DNA from 3 places in the Mesorhizobium sp. WSM4906 genome. Region 2 is predicted to be linked to each of the others. Evidence: riboswitches for the same ligand, from Rfam matches in the RefSeq annotation. Region 2 holds a riboswitch; each other region holds the start of a gene.
The links. A riboswitch is a leader RNA that binds a small molecule or an ion and turns the genes downstream of it on or off. The one in region 2 is predicted to bind thiamine pyrophosphate.
Positions count from the first base shown of each region.

Region 1: linked by a shared signal. The riboswitch ahead of thiB (thiamine ABC transporter substrate binding subunit) and the one ahead of thiC (phosphomethylpyrimidine synthase ThiC) in region 2 are both predicted to bind thiamine pyrophosphate.
Region 3: linked by a shared signal. The riboswitch ahead of thiC (phosphomethylpyrimidine synthase ThiC) and the one ahead of thiC (phosphomethylpyrimidine synthase ThiC) in region 2 are both predicted to bind thiamine pyrophosphate.

Region 1 is NZ_CP121355.1:1,714,745-1,719,045, reverse strand. Features, by position in the region: gene thiP (thiamine/thiamine pyrophosphate ABC transporter permease) at 1-573, opposite strand, end outside; gene thiB (thiamine ABC transporter substrate binding subunit) at 814-1,824, opposite strand; TPP riboswitch at 1,868-1,982, opposite strand; gene QAZ22_RS08070 (thiamine diphosphokinase) at 2,117-2,761, shown strand; gene QAZ22_RS08065 (ABC-F family ATP-binding cassette domain-containing protein) at 2,763-4,301, shown strand, end outside.
Region 2 is NZ_CP121355.1:1,223,114-1,227,414, forward strand. Features, by position in the region: gene thiO (glycine oxidase ThiO) at 1-878, opposite strand, end outside; gene thiC (phosphomethylpyrimidine synthase ThiC) at 875-2,710, opposite strand; TPP riboswitch at 2,814-2,930, opposite strand; gene QAZ22_RS05800 (hypothetical protein) at 3,248-3,511, opposite strand; gene QAZ22_RS05805 (metallophosphoesterase) at 4,003-4,301, shown strand, end outside.
Region 3 is NZ_CP121355.1:3,655,526-3,659,826, forward strand. Features, by position in the region: gene QAZ22_RS17350 (hypothetical protein) at 1-7, shown strand, start outside; gene QAZ22_RS17355 (FkbM family methyltransferase) at 4-759, shown strand; TPP riboswitch at 852-968, shown strand; gene thiC (phosphomethylpyrimidine synthase ThiC) at 1,073-2,917, shown strand; gene thiO (glycine oxidase ThiO) at 2,921-3,928, shown strand; gene thiS (sulfur carrier protein ThiS) at 3,897-4,094, shown strand; gene QAZ22_RS17375 (thiazole synthase) at 4,098-4,301, shown strand, end outside.

The DNA of each region.
Region 1 (4,301 bases), 490 kb from region 2:
CGCCGGCCATTCGATCAGCCGCAACGCCGGCCATGCCCCCATGCCGAGCTGGCTCGCCAGCCGCCACTGGTCGGCGGGCACCGTGCCGAGCGCCTCCAGGAACAGACGCGTGGCCAAGGGCAAATTGAAGAAGACATGCGCGATCAGAATGCCGGACAAGCCGTAGATGCCCGGCCATTCGCTGCCGCCAAGGCTGCCGAGAGCGCCGGCAAAATAGCCGGCATGGCCGTAGAGCGCCAACACGCCGAGCGCGGCAACGATGGCCGGCAGCGCCAGCGGCACGGCGAAGAGCTGCAGGATCAGCCGACGGCCGGGAAACTCCGGGTGCCGGGACAAGGCACGCGCCACCAGCAGCGCCGGCGCGACCGACAGCAATGTCGAAAGCAGCGCCTGCCAAAGCGTGAAGCGGGCGACACGGAGGAGATAGCCGTCGAAGGCGACGAGAGCGCCGGACGGGTCGCGCGCGCCTTCGAGGATGAGCCCGACGAAGGCGCCGCCGATGAGCACGGCGATTGCCGCAAGGGCGATGATGCCGGCGGTGACGCGGGAGTCAGGGCGCGGCGAAGATTGCACGCTGCACCATTGGGATTCGAGCTAACGAACGCCGCGTTCCTTCGCGCCCCCCTCTGTCCTGCCGGACATCTCCCCCACAAGGGGGGAGATCAGCAGCGTCGGCACCCTGCTCATTCCTGCAACGTTGCCAATTGGCGAAATCGCCAATGACAGCCAATCTCCCCCCAAGTGGGGGAGATGTCCGGCAGGACAGAGGGGGGCGCCGTAGAGCGATCATCTTCGATAGATAGCCAAAGCCGGCTACTTGCTCATCGCCGCCAGCCATTCGTCCACCCAGGCCTTGCGGTTTGCCGCGACCTCTTCCGGGCTGAACAGCAGGGTCTTGGTCGGCTTCACCAGTTTGTCGAAGGCCGGGTTGAGCGGCTTGTCGGTCTTGCCGGCCGGGAACATCCAGTTGGTCTCCGGGATGACGTCCTGGAATTTCGGTCCGGTCATGAAGGCGATGAACTTTTCCGCCAGCGGGTTCTTCGCGCCGGTCGTGGTGATGCCGGCGACCTCGATCTGCAGATACTCGCCCTCCTCGAAGGACGCGGCCTGGTAGCGTTCGGTGTTCTCCGCCACCATGTGGTAGGCTGGCGAGGTGGTGTAGGACAGCACCATCGGCGCCTCACCCTTGGTGAACAGGCCGTAGGCCTCGCTCCAGCCCGGCGTCACCGTGAGCACCCTGGATTTGAGCTTGGCCCAGGCCTCCGGCGCCTTGTCGCCATAGACCGACTTCACCCAGAGCAGCAGGCCGAGGCCCGGCGTCGAGGTGCGCGGATCCTGGATGACGATCTTGTCGGCGGCACCACCCTCGACCAGCTCCTTCAGGCTTTTCGGCGGGGTCTTCAGCTTCTCGGTGTCGTAGACGACGGCGAAATAGCCGTAGTCGAAGGGCACGAACGTGTCGTCCTTCCAGCCTCCGGGCACATTCAAATCTGCAACGGCGCCATGCGGCGCGAAAAGGCCGCTTGCCTTGGCGTCTGCGGTCAGGTTGGTGTCGAGGCCGAGCACGACGTCAGCCTTGGTGCCGGCGCCCTCCAGCTTGACGCGGTTGAGCAGCGCCACGCCGTCGGCGACCGAGACGAATTCGAGATCGCAGCCGCATTCGGCCTCGAATTCCTTCTTCACCGCGGGTCCCGGACCCCAGTCGGCGGTGAAGCTTTCATAGGTATAGACGGTGAGCTTGTCCTTCGCCTCGGCAGGCCCGGCGGCTGCCAAAAGCGAAACGAGGCCTGTTGCGAGGATAAGCTGGGACAATAGTGAGCGCATCGGCGCCTCCTTCGTTCGCGTGACAAGGAATTGAGGCGTCGGATGGTCCGAAACGTCTAATCCCTCCGCCGGTACAAACCGGATCAGGTTCGGCGGGTTGGCATTGTCGCCTCTCAGCCGGTTCGCGAAGTCAGCGTCCGGCACCCCGTTAGAGCGTTTCGAGACATAGGCCCGGCCGATGCGGCGCGCAAGCGGAAGTTTGCCGGGCATCCGATGACTTCGGAACGCAGCGCTATCCGTTTGGATGCGCCTGGCTTCCGTTTCGCGGGCGGGGCTGGTAAGGGCGACGCCCATGGGAACATTCACCATCCTGCTTGGCGGCGAGCTCGTCCGCACGCCTCGGCTCGATCGCCAGATCGAAGGCTCCCGCGTCATCGCCGCCGACGCCGGCATCGGTCATGCCCGCATGCTGGGCCTCGTACCGGAGCTATGGGTCGGCGACTTCGACTCGGTGCCGCCGAACCTGCCGGAGGATCTCGCCGCCGTGCCGCGCAAGATCTTTCCGGCCGAAAAGGACATGACCGACGGCGAGCTCGCCATCGCCGAGGCGCTCGCGCGCGGCGCCACCAGCCTGGTGCTGGCCGGCGCCTTCGGCGGCAAGCGCGCCGACCATGCCTTCCTGCATCAGGCGCTTGGGTATCGGCTGGCCGAGGCGGGCACGACGGTACTGCTGACCAGCGGCGCTCAGGAGGGCGTTCCCATCCTGCCGGGCAAAGCCGCCTTCGATTACGCCGACGGAACGCTGTTCTCGGTGCTCGGCTTCTCCGAACTCGCCGGCCTGACGGTCTCCGGCGCCAAATGGCCGCTCGACCGTGTCGAGGTGGCGTTCGGCTCCTCGCTCACTATATCGAACGAAGTCAAGGGCCGGCTCGAGATCGCGCTCGAGAGTGGCCGGGCGCTGCTGCTCGCCCACCCCTATCCTCTTGCCGAAAGCTGACATGGCTCCGCCTCTTCTCAATCTCGACGGCATAAAATTGACCTTTGGCGGCACGCCGCTGCTCGACGGCGCGTCGCTGAGCGCTTCCGCCGGCGAGAAGATCGCGCTTGTCGGCCGCAACGGTTCGGGCAAGTCGACGCTGCTCAAGATCGCCGCCGGGCTGGTCGAGCCACAGGACGGCGAGGTGTTCCGCCAGCCATCGGCGACGGTCCGCTATTTGCCGCAGATGCCCGATATGGATGGCTTCGCCAGCGTGCGCGCCTATGTCGAGGCTGGTCTCGGGCCGGCCGACGACCCGCATCGCGCCACCTATTTGATGGACCATCTCGGCCTCACCGGCGAGGAACGGCCGAGCGACCTTTCCGGCGGCGAAGCGCGCCGGGCCGCGCTTGCCCGCGTCATGGCGCCCGAACCCGACATCCTGCTGCTCGACGAGCCGACCAACCACCTCGACCTGTCGGTCATCGAATGGCTGGAAGAGGAGCTTGCGCGCACCTCTTCGGCCGTGATCCTGATCTCGCACGATCGCCGCTTTCTCGAGCGCGTCTCGCGCGCTACGGTCTGGCTCGACCGCGGCCAGACCCGGCGGCTGGACAAAGGCTTCGCGCATTTCGAGGAATGGCGCGACCAGGTGCTGGAAGAGGAGGAGCGCGAGCAGCACAAGCTCGGCCGCCAGATCGTGCGCGAGGAGCACTGGCTGCGCTATGGCGTAACTGCCAGGCGCAAGCGCAATATGCGCCGCCTCGGCGAGCTGCAGGCCATGCGCCAGCGCTTTCGCAGCCATCGCGGCGCCGAGGGCACGGCGACCATGGTGGCGAGCGACGCCGCCGAATCCGGCAAGCTGGTGATCGAGGCCAAGGGGATCGACAAGAGCTTTGGCGACTTGACCGTGGTCAAGGGGTTCTCGACCCGCATCCAGCGCGGCGATCGTGTCGGCCTGGTCGGACCGAACGGCGCCGGCAAGACGACTCTTCTGAAAATGCTGACCGGCGAGCTGACGCCGGACGATGGCTCGGTGCGGCGCGGCGTCAATCTGGAGATCGCGACGCTCGACCAGAAGCGCGAGGCCGTCGACCCGCAGGAGACGCTGGCGCACTACCTGACCGACGGACGCGGCGAGAACCTTGTGGTCAACGGCGAGCAGCGCCACGTCGTCTCCTACATGAAGGATTTTCTGTTCAAGCCGGAGCAGGCTCGCACGCCGGTGCGGGAGCTTTCGGGCGGTGAGCGCGCGCGCCTGCTGCTGGCCCGGGTGCTGGCGCGGCCGGCGAATCTTCTGGTGCTCGACGAGCCGACCAACGACCTCGACATGGAGACGCTTGAGCTGCTGCAGGAACTGGTCGCCGGCTTTGCCGGGACGGTGATCCTGGTAAGCCACGACCGCGATTTCCTCGACCGCACCATCACCAGCGTGATCGCGCCGGACGGCGGCGGGCGTTGGATCGAATATGCCGGCGGCTATTCCGACATGCTGGCGCAGCGCGGCGGCTCGAAGCTCGAGGATGGCAAGGCGAGGCCGAAGGCCGAAGCCGCTGACGCA
Region 2 (4,301 bases):
CCGTTGATCGCGATGATCTCACCGTCTGTTTCGACGCGTGGCAAATTGTCGGGAAATGCCGGACGGACACCCACACCGGTTTCAACGATCTCGGCCTCACCAAAGGCCGGATGGAGGGCATGGGCGGCGCCCAGCAGCTCCATCATGGAACGCGCCGTCACCGGTCCGGCGCTCTGGCTTTCAATCATCGTCGCTCCGATCATGAAACGGTGATCGGTGCGCGGCACGGCATAAAGCGGAAAGCGTGGATGAAGCAAACGGACCGGCCGCGACAGCGAGACATCAGGCGTGCGAAGGATCAGCATTTCGCCGCGAACACCGCGCAGCCTGTCATCGGCCGCTGCCATTCCCATGCAGTCTATCTGACGGGCGAATCCCGAAACAGGCCGGGCGTCGCAGCCGAAGTGGAATTTGACACCCATGGTCGCAAGCTTGTCATGAAGTGCCGCCATCGCCGGGCGTGGGTCGAGGTGAGCCTCGTCGGGGAAGAGCAATCCACGCCGGAAGCGGCCGGCGAGGTCGGGTTCCAGGAGCGCAATTTCGTTTTCATCGACGCGCCGATGCCCTGACGTGCGACTGGCGAACCGGTCAAGCTCACCGGCATCACGCGGCGCGGCCACGACCAATGTCCCGGCCCGTGTCACCTGACCCGACAGCACCGCATCCCACCAGTCGGCAGCATCGCGTCCGAGATCCAGCACCGGCTGCTCCGCGCTTTCGCGCTCGCACCATGGCGCCAGCATGCCGCCGGCGAACCACGACGCGTTGCCACCAAGGCCATGCCGCATCTCGGCGACGGTGACCGTCGCGCCGCGGGCGGCGAGTTCGAAAGCGACGGTGAGGCCGGCAACGCCGGCCCCTTTGACGAGCACCCTCATGATGGTTTGGGAGCCTCTGGCACGACCGGTACGCCAGTCTCGTCCGCCTGCATGTAGAGATCGCCGCCCTCCCGGTATTTTGCCGCCATTGCCGCCATGCCTTCCTTCTGGGCCTCGGCACGGATGTCGTGGGAAATGCGCATGGAGCAGAATTTCGGCCCGCACATCGAACAAAAATGTGCCAGCTTGTGCGCCTCCTTGGGCAAGGTCTGGTCGTGGAAGGACCGTGCGGTTTCGGGGTCGAGCGACAGGTTGAACTGGTCCTCCCAGCGGAACTCGAAGCGCGCGCGCGAAAGGGCATCATCCCTGGTTTTCGCTGCCGGATGGCCCTTCGCCAGATCGGCTGCATGGGCGGCTATCTTGTAGGTGATCACGCCAATCTTGACGTCGTTGCGGTCGGGAAGGCCGAGATGCTCTTTCGGCGTGACGTAGCAAAGCATTGCGGTGCCGAACCAGCCTATCATGGCGGCACCTATCCCTGAGGTGATGTGGTCATAGCCCGGCGCGATGTCGGTCGTCAGCGGCCCCAACGTGTAGAACGGCGCCTCACCGCACACTGCGAGCTGCTTGTCCATGTTCTGCTTGATCTTGTGCATGGGGACATGGCCCGGGCCTTCGATCATCACCTGGCAGTCCTTTGCCCAGGCAATCTTGGTGAGTTCTCCAAGTGTTTCCAGTTCGGCGAATTGCGCCGCGTCGTTCGCATCGGCGATTGAACCGGGACGAAGGCCGTCGCCGAGCGAGAAGGAGACGTCATAGGCTCTGGCGATGTCGCAGATCTCCTCGAAATGCTCGTAGAGGAAGCTCTCCCGGTGATGGTGCAGGCACCATTTGGCCATGATCGAGCCGCCGCGCGAGACGATGCCCGTGACCCGGTCGACGGTCAGCGGGATGTAGTGCAGCCGCACGCCGGCGTGGATGGTGAAATAGTCGACGCCTTGCTCGGCCTGCTCGATCAGCGTGTCGCGGTAGACCTCCCAGTTCAGATCCTCGGCGATGCCGTTGACCTTTTCCAGCGCCTGATAGAGCGGCACCGTACCGATCGGCACCGGCGCATTGCGCACGATCCAGTCGCGGATGTTGTGGATGTTGCGGCCGGTCGACAGGTCCATCACCGTGTCCGCGCCCCAGCGGATAGCCCAGACCATTTTTTCGACCTCTTCGGCCATCGACGATGTGACAGCCGAGTTACCGATGTTGGCGTTGATCTTGACCAGAAAATTGCGACCGATGATCATCGGCTCGCTCTCGGGATGATTGATGTTGGCGGGAATGATTGCGCGCCCGCGCGCCACCTCGTCGCGCACGAATTCGGGTGTGACGAAATCTGGGATCGCCGCGCCGAAGGCTTCGCCGTCGCGTTGCAGCTTGCCGCGCATCACCTCGCGGCCGAGATTCTCGCGGATGGCTACGAACTCCATTTCTGGCGTGATGATGCCGGCGCGCGCATAGGCAAGTTGGGTCACCGCCTTGCCCTGCTTGGCCTTGAGCGGCCGATTGCGTATCGGAAATTCCGGTGTCAGGCGCTCGCCGGTGGCGAATCCATTGTCTTCCGGCCGGACGTGGCGGCCGTCATAGGCTTCGACATCGCCACGCGCCGTGACCCATTCGTGGCGAAGCCGGGCAAGGCCTTTTTCGATGCTGGTTTCGACTGATGGATCGGTGTAGGGGCCGGACGGATCGTAGACGGTGACGGGCGGTTCGCCGGCCGTCGGATGGACGGAAATCTCGCGCATCGGCACCCTGATCTGCGGGTAGAGGACGCCGGGCTTGTGGATTTTCCGCGAGGCGGGCAGTGGTCCCGTCGATACGGCGGGGGTGAGGGCATTCATCGTGAGGCTCCTTTGCTCATGCATTGGAGACCCAGTTCTGTGCCGGAAGGATGAAAAGACGCTTCTGTAGACCTGCTGCAACAGGACCTCGGGCGTAAACTCCCGCAAAGCGCTTGCACCGTCCCTACGCCAGTATGAACTGGATCAGGTTCAACGGGTCACTGCGCCGCGAAAGCCAGCAGTATCTCAGCCCCTTGCCGGGACTCCCCTGGTGAATGCCTTAGGTTGAACGGGCTGACGCTATCTTGTCAAGCGCATTCGGGCGCCTTCGGCCGGTGGCGACGACCGGCGGCCAGCCGGGCGGAGAGCTCGCGCATGCATCGGGGACAAGTCACGCCCCGTAGACCGGGGCTGAATGGCCAAAGCCTCATTCGCTTCGTGAAGGATGGAGAAACTGTATTGGCCATGTGCGCGTATCGACCAAGTAGCTCAGGCGGTCACGGATGTGGTTATTCTGGTCGAAGGTGACGAACGGCCTTGGGGGTCACCTCCTTTAGGATTCAGAGGTTGGAAGACGGCTTCTCGCGATCACGGCCATCAGGAAATACCTGTCTTCGGCTCAACCTCGACATGGCGTCCGATCGACCGCAGATATACAGCTATCTCGTTCATGAGATGATCGCGTTCGCCGTAGATTTCAGCAATCCTACGCAGCTGTGGCTCGACGGCCCTCCGTTGCGCTGGCGTGAAATCAGCATCGCCAAAGACGTATCCCAAGTTGCCAATCGCGCAAATTTTGCAGCCGGCGTCCACAACTGCTTGTACGAATGCCGGAATGTCTTTTTCTTGCATGGTCTTCATGTCGAACCTCTCGTGAATGGCGTGCTTGCGCCCCAATCTGCCTTTTCAGCGTGTCCTCTGGGCGGCGCAAGCCCTGAGCGTGACTGTGCACGGGCAACCTCGACTATCCCATCTGCCACGCTCTTTAGAATCGGTGGGGTCTGGTGATCGCAGGCTGGGCCACTCAAAAGCCTGCAAGAAGAAAGTCATGGCGACCATTGCTCAAGATCGCAAGGGTGCGTGCAAGACCTTCCGTTGGCAGTCATGCACGCTCGCTCAGAGATAGTCCGGCCGCGGAAATTCTCCCTTATTCGTAAGAAAGCTCATTGAGCAACTGGGCATTGAGCAACTGGGTCTCACGTCACGGGTCTCGTGTGCTTCACAGCCGAAAAATAGCCGCCGTGGCAATTCTCGAAAAGTGCAGGCTACCTCGTTAAGGACACTGCGGATGATCGTTCGCGCTTGGCAAAAGCGAACGGATTAGTCTATGGCTCTCGGCAGGGGGGCGAGTTATGCGGCGGGTGCGAATCCTTCAAGTAGGCGATATTCACTATCCGGACTGGCATCCTTCCTCTAGCAACATCGATGCCAAGGATAGCAAGTTCGCTCCGAAAATAACGCAGAAGCTACGCGCGTCTTCGCTGCGTGCCGTCTTGACGAAACTTCGGCGGCTGACGACTTCGAAGCCCTTGGATTCGATCGCCTTCATGGGGGATTTCACGAGCCGTGGCGACAAGACCTTCATTGCTTCGGCATTCCAGCATTTCACGTTGCTCTGCCGCGCACAGGGACGCAGTTCAAAGGCGCTTCC
Region 3 (4,301 bases), 2.4 Mb from region 2:
GTCATGAGCTCGGCTTCCAACCTAGCGCGCGTTCTGCTGTCGCTCGGATTGCCGGCCGGGCTGCTCGACCGCGGACCCGCGCTGCACGGGACGAAGTTCCTGGCCAAGGCGGCGCTCAAGGCGCGGTTCGGCGGCGGACGACCGTTCCAGATGGTCAATGTCGGGGCTTGCGACGGCGCGCTGTTCGATGACGTGACGCCTTGGCTGCACCGTATCAAGGGTGCTCGGGCGATGCTGGTCGAGCCGATCCCCTACAACCAGAAGCGGCTGCGCGCCAACTATCCGGATACGAGCCGCTTCGTCATCGAGCCGGTGGCGGTGACCAGGACAAAGGGCACCATCACCGTCCACACTTTCGACGCAGCCGCGCTCGAGGCCGGCACGCTGCCGATCGAGTTCATCGGCTGCTCCTCGGTCACCGACACCAATCTGATGTCCGGCAAGAACGCCTGGGGCGAGGCGGACGCCAACTTCAACAAGTTCGCGCCGCATCTGAAAGACATCGAGGTGCTGTCGGAGACATTGCAGACGCTGCTCGACCGCAATCGCATCACCCATATCGACGCTTTCCTGGTCGATTGCGAAGGCGCCGACTGGATGGTGTTCGACCAGCTCGACCTCCAGCGCTATCGCCCCGGCATGATCAAGATCGAGGTCGGCGCGCTGCCGGCTGCCGAGATCGGCCAGGTCGTCATCAAGCTCAAGACCGCAGGCTATCAGGTCGGCTTCCAGGCCGAGGACATTTGGGCTTTCGCCTGAGTTTTCGCTACCGAGCTTCCATGCACGATGGCGTTGAGCCGCAATGCCGGCCAAACGCGCTTGACAAGATGGCGCTGGCCCGTTCAACCTAAGCCATTCACCAGGGGAGTCCCGGCAAGGGGCTGAGATACTGCTGGCTTTTGCGGCGCAGTGACCCGTTGAACCTGATCCAGTTCATACTGGCGTAGGGACGGTGCAAGCGCTTTGCGGGCGTTCATGCCCGAAGACCTGTCTCAGGCAGGCAGACCGAAGCGTCTTTTCATCCTTCCGGCACAGAACTGGGTCTCCAATGCAACGAGCAAAGGAGCCTCAAATGAATGCCCTGACCCCCACCGTATCGACTGGACCGCTGCCGGCGTCGCGGAAGATCCACAAATCCGGCGCCATCCACCCGCAGATCAGGGTGCCGATGCGCGAGATCGCCGTTCACCCGACTGCCGGTGAACCGCCGGTGACGGTCTACGATCCGTCAGGCCCCTATACCGACCCCGCAATCGAAACCGATATCGAGAGGGGGCTTGCCCGCCTTCGGCAAGACTGGATCGTGGCGCGTGGCGATGTCGAATCCTATGACGGCCGCCATGTCAGGCCGGAGGACAATGGATTTGCGACAGGAGAGCGCCTGACGCGGGAGTTTCCGATCCGCAACCGTCCGCTGCGGGCCAAGGCCGGCAAGGCGGTAACGCAGCTTGCCTATGCGCGCGCCGGGATCATCACGCCCGAAATGGAGTTCGTTGCCATCCGCGAAAACCTCGGCCGCGAGATGATGCGGAGCGGGCTGCAACGGGACGGCGAGGCGTTCGGCGCATCGATACCGGACTTCGTCACACCGGAATTCGTACGCGACGAGGTGGCGCGCGGCCGCGCGATCATCCCCGCCAACATCAACCATCCCGAGAGCGAGCCGATGATCATCGGCCGCAATTTCCTGGTGAAGATCAATGCCAATATCGGCAATTCCGCCGTCACCTCTTCGATGGCCGAAGAGGTCGAGAAGATGGTCTGGGCGATCCGCTGGGGTGCCGACACGGTCATGGACCTGTCGACCGGCCGCAACATCCACAACATCCGCGAATGGATCGTGCGCAACTCGCCGGTGCCGATCGGCACGGTGCCGCTCTACCAGGCGCTGGAGAAGGTGGGCGGTGTCGCCGAGGATCTGAGTTGGGAAGTCTATCGCGACACGCTGGTCGAGCAGGCCGAGCAGGGCGTCGACTACTTCACCATTCATGCCGGCGTGCGGCTGCATTACATCCCGCTCACCGTCGGCCGGGTTACCGGCATCGTCAGCAGGGGCGGCTCGATCATGGCGAAATGGTGCCTGCACCATCACCGTGAAAGCTTTCTCTATGAGCATTTCGCGGAGATATGCGACATCGCCAGAGCCTATGACGTCTCTTTCTCGCTTGGCGACGGCCTTCGTCCCGGCTCGATCGCCGATGCCAATGACCAAGCCCAATTCGCCGAGCTGGAGACGCTTGGCGAATTGACGAAGATCGCCTGGGCAAAGGACTGCCAGGTGATGATCGAGGGCCCCGGCCATGTTCCCATGCACAAGATCAAGCAGAACATGGACAAGCAGCTCGCCGTCTGCGGCGAGGCGCCTTTCTACACGCTAGGACCGCTGACCACGGACATAGCGCCGGGCTACGACCACATCACGTCCGGCATCGGCGCCGCCATGATCGGCTGGTTCGGCACGGCCATGCTCTGCTACGTGACGCCGAAGGAACATCTCGGCCTGCCGGATCGCAATGACGTCAAGACCGGCGTCATCACCTACAAGATCGCGGCGCACGCCGCCGACCTCGCCAAGGGGCATCCCGCGGCGAAGATCCGCGACGACGCGCTTTCGCGGGCACGGTTCGAGTTCCGCTGGGAAGACCAGTTCAACCTGTCGCTCGATCCCGAAACCGCGCGCTCGATGCACGACGAGACCTTGCCCAAGGAAGCGCACAAGGTGGCGCATTTCTGCTCGATGTGCGGACCGAAATTCTGCTCCATGCGCATCTCCCACGACATTCGCGCCGAAGCGCAGAAGGAGGGGATGGCGGCGATGGCGCAGAAATACCGCGCAGGCGGCGATCTCTACATGCCGGTCGAAACGCCCGGGGCGGAAGAACAAGCTTTGGCGCAGGACGATCAGGGGACGGACTGAACCGTGCGCCGTGTCCTTGTCAAAGGCGCCGGTGTGGCAGGCCTCACCGTCGCCCATGAATTGGCCGCGCGAGGTGCGTCGGTCACGGTTGCCGAAATTCGGAGCCAGATAGGCGGCAATGCCTCCTGGGTCGCCGGCGGCATGCTTGCCCCCTGGTGCGAACGCGAAAGCGCCGAAGAGACGGTTGTCACTCTCGGCAGAACTTCGGCCGACTGGTGGGAAAGGGTGCTGCCCGGGCTCGTGACGAGGGCCGGCACTCTCGTCCTCGCCCATGTGCGCGACGCCTTCGAGCTTGCCCGCTTTGCGGCCCGTACCCGCAATCACGAGCCCGTCGACGAAGAGGCGATCGCCGCCCTCGAACCCGATCTTGCCGGTCGCTTCCGCAAGGGCCTGTTCTTCGCCGGCGAAGCTCATCTCGATCCGCGTCGGGTTCTCGAAGCCCTCGCCAGCAAGCTGCGTGCGATGGGCGTCGTCTTCCTTTTCGAGGTGGACGAAGTGGCCCTTTCCGGCTTCGATCAGGTGATCGACTGCACGGGCATCGCGCGGGGCGAAGACGATTTGCGCGGCGTGCGCGGCGAGATGCTGATCCTCCACACGCGGGAGGTCTCGCTCACCCGGCCGGTTCGTCTCCTCCATCCGCGTCATCCGATCTATGTCGTGCCGCGGGCCGATCATCACTTCATGGTCGGCGCGACCATGATCGAAAGCGACCATGACGGGCCGATCACAGCCCGTTCGCTGATGGAGCTCCTCAATGCGGCCTACGCGCTTCATCCGGCGTTCGGTGAGGCCGAAATCGTCGAGACAGGAGTGGGCGTGCGCCCCGCCTATCCCGACAATCTGCCGCGGGTGAAGCGTCGGAAGGACGGCGCGATCACGATAAACGGCCTCTACCGGCACGGTTTCCTGCTCTCACCGGCCATGGCCGAGCAGGCTGCCGGCCTTCTCTTCAATTCATCTGCCGACCTGGAGTCCGAAAATGAAGCTGATCGTCAATGGCGAAGCGCTTGAGGTCAGGGCGACGACGCTCGCCGCTCTTTTGAAGGAGCTCGACTATGAAGGCGGCTGGCTCGCCACCGCGCTGAACGGCGATGTCGTGCCCGCGGCCGAACGGGCGGAATTGCGGGTGAACGAAGGCGACCGGATCGAAATCCTGTCGCCCATGCAGGGAGGCTAGCCGATGTTCGATCTTCTCGGGACAAAGTTGGCTTCGCGCCTGCTGCTGGGCACCGCCCAATATCCTTCGCCGGCGATCCTTGCCGAAGCGGTCAAGGCGTCGGGCACCTCGGCGGTCACCGTTTCGCTGCGCCGGGAAATGGCCGGCGGCAGGGCCGGCGAGCAATTCTGGTCGCTGATCCGCTCGCTCGGCGTGAGGGTGCTGCCC